Nitratifractor salsuginis DSM 16511: one gene and its partner. The protein of the gene in region 2 interacts with the protein of the main gene of each other region in a pairwise test. Links are inferred from orthologs where the notes say so. Each region holds a gene or a part of one and is shown on either strand. Other genes may lie near its edges. The genes, in order: secD and pheT.

Region 1 (3,158 bases), 1.7 Mb from region 2 along the record:
TCAAAGACGTCAGCACCGTCCGGGAGAGGGTGCGGGTGATCGACTCGTTGATGATTCCGGCCAGATCGGGGTCTTTGATCTTTTGCAACCCTTCCCGGATCCGGTCGAAGACGATGATGGTGTCGTTGAGGGAGTATCCCAGCAGGGTCAGCAGCGCCGCCAGGATGTCCAGGTTGACTTCGACGTTGAAAAGGATAATGGCCCCCATCGCGATGCTGACGTCGTGAACCAAGGCCAGGACCGACGCCAGGGCGAAACGCCATTCGAAGCGCACCGAGACGTAGATCAGGATACCCAGGATCGCCAGGACCATCGCCATAAGCCCCTTTTCCTTGAGCTCGTTCCCGATCTTGGGGCCGACCATATCGACCCGTCGCACGACAAACTTGCCGGTATCCTTGAGCATTTGGCGCACTTCGTCGCCCACATCCTTGCCTACGCTCTTGGAGCTGGTCTTGGTGCGGATGACCACCTCGTTTTTGCTGCCGAAATAGGTGACGGTCGCATCCTTGAATGCCTCGCTTTTGGCCATCGCTTCCCGGATCTTCTTGAGGGGGGCTTCCCCTTCATATTTGAGCTGGATCAGGGTTCCCCCGGCGAAGTCGATCCCGTAGTTGAAGCCCTTGGTAAAGATCAAGCCCCAGGAGAGAAGCACCAGAATCAGAGAGACGATGCCGAATTTCCGGCTCGCCCCCATAAAATCGATCGGTTTTTTGTATCGAAACAGTTCCATATGCTCTCCTATGCCTTGATGCCGAACCAGAAGTTCAGCTTGTCTCGGGTGATTTTGTCCATAAAGGCCTGATAGATACCGTGGGTTCCCAGAATCGCCGTCAGCATCGACGCGAGGATACCGATGCTCATCGTCAGAGCGAAGCCCTTGATGGGGCCGGTTCCGTAGGCGTAGAGCACCACCGCCGAGATCAGGGTCGTGACGTTGGCATCCCAGATCGCCGTAAAGGCGTTGGCATAGCCCTCTTCGATCGCTTTGGGGATCGAAGCTCCTTCGTGGAGCAGTTCCCGGATCCGTTCGTTGATGATGACGTTGGCATCCACCGCCATCCCCACCGTCAGGACGATTCCTGCCATCCCCGGCAGCGTCAGAGTCGCTCCGAAGAGCGCCATCACCGCCAGGATGAGAAAGAGGTTGCCCACCAGAGCGATGTCGGCGACGAGTCCCGCCATGCCGTAGTAGATCACCATAAAGATAACAACCAGCACGAAGCCGAGGATCAGAGCGATCATACTCTGTCGGATGCTGTCGGCTCCCATGCTGGGACCGACACTGCGCTTCTCCATGACGTAGACAGGGGCCAGCAGCGCACCGGAGCGCAGAGCGATGGCGATATCGTTGGCTTCATCGATGGTGAAGTTCCCCGAGATTTGCCCCGAACCGCCGCCGATTCGCTCCCGGATCACCGGAGCGGAGTAGACCTTGTTGTCCAGGACGATGGCCATACGCTTGCCCACGCTTTTGCCGGAGAAGTCACCGAAGATCTTGGCCCCCTCTCCGTTGAGCTTGAAGTTGATCACCGGCTGGTTGTTCCGGTCGAAGCCCACTTTGGCGTCGGTGAGCATCGAGCCGTCGAGGATCGGGATCGCCTTGAGCAGATACTTCTCTTTGGGATTTTTGACATCGGGCAGGATCACATCCCCGTATTTTTTGGCTTCGGCCGGGCTCATCGAATAGACCCGCGCCGCGCGGTCCTCGTCCACCGCCATCATCTGCAAATGCGCCGCCCGGGCGATCAGCTCCCGGATCCGCTGCTCGTCGGCAGGAGTTTTGATCCCGGGGACTTCCACCAGGATCTTGTCGGTTCCCTGCTTGGCCACGGTGGGCTCCGCCAGGCCGAACTGGTCGAGGCGGTTACGGATCGTATCGACCGCCTGATCGATCGCCTGCTTCTTGGTGCGTGCCACTTCCTTGGGCGTCAAAGTCACGGTGAAGGTTCCCTGGTTTTCCAGGACACTCACACCCTCGAGTTCCTTTTTGAGGAGCTCTTTGGCTTTGGGAATATCGTCGCTGTCGAGGACTTTGAAGGTGACTTTGTCTCCCTCCACGGCCAGATCGTCGATAACGATATCGTTATCTTCCATAATGTATTTGATGGTCCCGGCGATCGATTTGAGCCGGGATTTGATCGCCTCGTCGCTCTTGACCCCCAGGAGCATATGCAGACCGCCCTGCAGATCCAATCCCAAAGTGATCTTCTTCCCCTCTTTGCTCTGGATGAGTGAGGGGATCGAAAAGACCACGCCGAAAATCAGGGCGGCGATGAAGATCACCACCCGGTAGTTGAGTCGTTTCATCGAAGCCCGCCCTTACGCCTCGTTGAGTTTACGCGCGACGTAGTTGCGATCCAGACGGACGATCGTGTCGTCGTTGAGCTTGATTTTCAGATAATCCTCCTCCGGCTTGACCACTTCGGCGATGAGCCCCCCGTTGGTGACGATCCGGTCACCCTTTTTGAGGGAAGCCAGCATCTCCTTGTGGGCTTTCTGCTGCTTCTGCTGGGGACGGATGATCAGAAACCAGAAGATAACAAAGAGTAGAATTAGGGGGAGAAATTGTGCCAAAGCGCCTTGTGACATGGAGCATCCTTTTTGTGGAAGAAAATTTCGGAATATTTTAGCACTTACTTATTAATGGGGGCTTTGCTTACGGCGCTCTCGGGCTCCGCCTTTCTCTACCTCGCCTGGCTGGGTTGGGAACCCCGATGGCTCGATACCCTGCTGGCACTGATCTTCTACTGGCGGCTTTTGGGCTCCGATCGTCGTCACTGGTTCTGGACCGGATTTTTCCTCGGGCTCCTCTGGTTCTGGTGGCTGGGAGTGAGCTTCATCCACTACGGCCACCCCGGGGCGCTACCTTTCGTCGATCTCACCGTTGCCCTGATCTACGCCCTCATTTTCTGGATTTTCGCCTTCACTGCGGAGACAATGACAACCTGGGCAAAATACTTCCTAAAAAAATTCTCAATTCTCAATTCTCAATTCTCAATTCGTAGCTCATGGTTAAAAGCCGCAGCGCTTTTAACCATGAGCTACGCCCATCCCTTCGGTTTCGACTGGTTCAAAGCCGAACTCCCCCTCGTCCCAGGCTATTTCGGAGTGGATAAGATCTCCTTTGCTTCACTGCTTTTCGGACTCTGCCTGGC
Region 2 (3,387 bases):
AAACTCCCTTCCACCCCGGCCAGGAGACCACAGTAGAGACGCATCCCCGTTCCCGCATTGCCGCAATCGAGAATATCGTCGGGCTCTCTCAACTCAACAGGAGGCGTAATGCGCAGGGTCCCGGCTTCATCCTCCTCCACCTCGGCTCCGAGCTGACGGGCGATGGAGAGGGAAGCCAGGGTATCTTCTCCTTTTAGAAAATTGCGAACCGTGGAAGGACGATCAGAAAAGAGAGAAAACATGGCACAGCGATGGGAGATCGATTTGTCGGGCGCGATGGTATCGAGAACTGTATCGAAGGGTTGCGAACAGGGGGAGACCAGGACACGGCTCATCGCAGCTCGGCTCCGCAACGGCTCTGGAGGGTTTCGAGGATCCGCGCCATCACCCCTTCGATCACTTCATCGGAGAGGGTCCCCTCGTCGGATTGGAGGAAGAAGCGCAGGGTCATACTCTTGCGCTCACCCAGCTGCTCATCTTCATAGCGGTCGATGGGGAAGAAGCGTTTCAGCAGAGGCTCTTCCAGGCTTTCGAGGGCCTTCTTCATCTTCCCGTAGGGAAGCTCCTTTTCCACCAGGAGACTCAGGTCTTTGAAGGTCCCCTGGAAATTGGAGACCGGCTGTGCATCGATGTGGGGCGGGATCAGTGCATCGAAATCGAGCTCCGCGAGGAAGGTCTCTTCGAGGCCGAAGGCTTCGGCAACGCTGGGATGGAGCTTGCTCACCCAGCCGGCCTCTTGGCCGTGCAGAAGGATCGTCGCCGACTGATAGGGATGGATCAGGCCGTTGCTTTCGCGACACTCTGTCATTTCGTACTCTCCCAGGATGCTGCCCAGTTTTCGGACGAAAAGGGCGAAATCGATCCGGGGGGGCTTGCCCTGGTTGCCGACATCGGGCTCTTCGGCGTCGCCGCTCCAGAGCAGGGTCATCTTCTCCCGCTCTCTGCGCTCCCGGTCGAAGACCGATCCGATCTCGAAGAGGGGAATACGCCGCTTGCCGTAGCTTACGTTGCGCTGCGCCGCCTCCAGAAGGTTGATGGTGAGGGTGCTTCGCAGGGTGTTGAACTCTTCGACGATGGGGTTGAGGAGTTCTTTGGAAGCTTCGACGACCGGGAAGCCGTAGGCTTCGAGCTTTTTACGGTCGGCAAAAGCGTAAGTGACCGCTTCGTAGAAGCCGGCGGCCACCGCTTCCTGACGCAGATCCCGTCGGATGCGGAAACGCTTGGCACTCTCGGTGAGCCGGTTGGCTTCCGTAAAGGCCAGAGGCTTGGCCTCAATGTTGTTGATCCCGACGATCCGCAGAATCTCTTCGGCGATATCCTGGATGTTGCGGATGTCGTGCCGCCATCGGGGGATGGTAACCCCGAAGCGTTCTTTGTCCCCTCCGTGGATGGTGAAACCCAGCCGCTTGAGGATGGTATGGACGGTCCCCAGAGGAATCTCCTGCCCGATCACGGCATTCAGACGGGCCGTATCGACCGCCAGGGTCCGCGCTTCGTAATCGGTCTCGATCCGCAGAGGGGTCTTGCTGACACGGCACTCCCCATCCCGGGAGCACTCTGCCATCAGCCGATCCATCCCCAGATCGATCTCCGGCTCGCTTCCCCGGGAACTGCGGTAGTAGAGGGCGTCGGGCTTGACCTCCGCGGCAGCCACCGCAGGGACAAGCCGCTCGGGATCGATGTAGGAGGCTTCCAACAGAAGCTCCCGGCTTTCGTCATCCGCGGTGAACTCGGCAGAAGCCGTCACACCGACGACGGAGAGAAGCCGGCCGGCACTCCGGACCTCCACAAGCCCCGGAGCGGTCTCTTCCAGCTCCAGAGGTACTCGACCCTCCCCATCCCTGAGCCGGCCGGCATCGTAAGCCCGCAGGATCACTCCCGTGGCGTGGGTGGCATAGGCCAGATGGGATGCCAGGGGACTTTCGCTCCACGCGTCGACATAGGCGAGGCGGAGCTCTATCAGCAGAGGAAGGCGGAGCGCCTCCTTCTCCACATAGTCGTAGAGGAGTTCCGCTTCGATCTGACCGTGGGTATGCAGATCCACGATCCGGGCGATCCCCAGAGGAAGGGTCTCCGGTTTAGGCTGAGGCTGAGCTACAAGTGGCCGGTCCAGAGCGGCGCTCAGGTCTCTCGCCACCCCGCGGATGCTGAGGCAATCCCCCCGGTTGGCGGTGAGCTCCAGCTCGATGACGGTGTCGTTGAAGTCAGGGTAGTCCCGAAGGGGTTTGCCGGGAACAAGTTCGCCGATGCTTTTGTCGAGGATAATGATCCCTTTGCCCATCTCGGGAAGCCCCAGTTCCGAAGAGGAGCAGATCATCCCGAAACTCTCGACGCCCCGCAGCTTCGCCGGCTTGATGGCGAAATCCCCGGGAAGTACCGCTCCGACGGTGGCGACGGCGACATACTCCGCCTCCCGTACATTGGCGGCTCCACAGACGATTTGAAGCGGAGCATCGGCACCCACATCCACCGAACAGAGATTGAGCTTGTCGGCGTCGGGATGCTTTTCGCAGGAGAGGATACGCCCCACCACGACCTTTTCAGGCATGGTATGCCGCTGCATACTGTCGACCTCCAGGCCGATGCTGTTGAAGGTGTCATGCAGCGCCTGATCGCTGATCCCTTCCAGATCGATATACTCTTCGAGCCATCTACGCGTAACGATCATCTGAACTGCTCCAACAAACGAATATCTCCCTCAAAAAGCGACCGCAGATCGGGAATGCGGTGCAACAGCATAGCAAAGCGCTCCACCCCCAATCCAAAGGCGTAGCCGCTGACGTTCTCATAGCCCACGGCTTTGAAAACGTTGGGATCGACCACGCCGCTGCCCAGGACCTCCAGCCAGCCGGTATGAGAACAGACCCGGCACCCTTTGCCGCCGCAGAAGATACAGCTGATGTCCACTTCGGCCGAAGGTTCCGTAAAGGGGAAGAAGCTGGGGCGGAAGCGCACCTCCACATCACCGAACATATAGTGGAGGAAATCGGTGAGGATCCATTTGAGGTTGGCGAAACTGACTTTGTCGCCCTCCTCGACCACCAGCCCCTCGACCTGGTGGAACATCGGGGTATGGGTCAGATCGTAATCCCGGCGGAAGACCGCACCGGGGGCGATGATGCGGATGGGGGGCTTTTGGCGCATCATGGTGCGGATCTGCACGGGAGAAGTGTGGGTGCGAAGCAGCGTGCCGTCTTTGAAATAGAAGGTATCCTGCATATCCCGGGCCGGGTGGTGCTTGGGGAGGTTGAGGGCTTCGAAGTTGTGAAAATCATCCTCCACCATCGGTCCGCTCTCCACGGCGAAGTTCATGGAGACAAAGTACTCCACGATCCGGTCCATCGTCTCCCGCACGGGGTGGAGCGCTCCCTTTTCACCGAAGCCGGA

What was found.
Region 1: the proteins of pheT (region 2) and secD interact in binary tests that used the Escherichia coli proteins (3 or more experiments, as listed by UniProt). The link is inferred for Nitratifractor salsuginis DSM 16511 from one-to-one orthologs.

Annotation. Positions count from the first base shown.
Region 1 is NC_014935.1:1,986,388-1,989,545, forward strand. Bases 27-2,865 are described here. They hold secD (protein translocase subunit SecD), read right to left. Parts: upstream 2,311-2,865; coding sequence 742-2,310; downstream 27-741. Other genes in these bases: secF (protein translocase subunit SecF), read right to left, coding at 27-733; yajC (preprotein translocase subunit YajC), read right to left, coding at 2,323-2,592; lnt (apolipoprotein N-acyltransferase), read left to right, coding at 2,647-2,865. Outside these bases: more of secF, read right to left, coding at 1-26; more of lnt, read left to right, coding at 2,866-3,158. UniProt on the Escherichia coli protein: Part of the Sec protein translocase complex. Interacts with the SecYEG preprotein conducting channel. SecDF uses the proton motive force (PMF) to complete protein translocation after the ATP-dependent function of SecA.
Region 2 is NC_014935.1:329,919-333,305, reverse strand. The notes cover bases 1-3,068. They hold pheT (phenylalanine--tRNA ligase subunit beta), read right to left. Parts: upstream 2,669-3,068; coding sequence 332-2,668; downstream 1-331. Other genes in these bases: pheS (phenylalanine--tRNA ligase subunit alpha), read right to left, coding at 2,665-3,068; aroA (3-phosphoshikimate 1-carboxyvinyltransferase), read right to left, coding at 1-335. In the rest of the region: more of pheS, read right to left, coding at 3,069-3,387.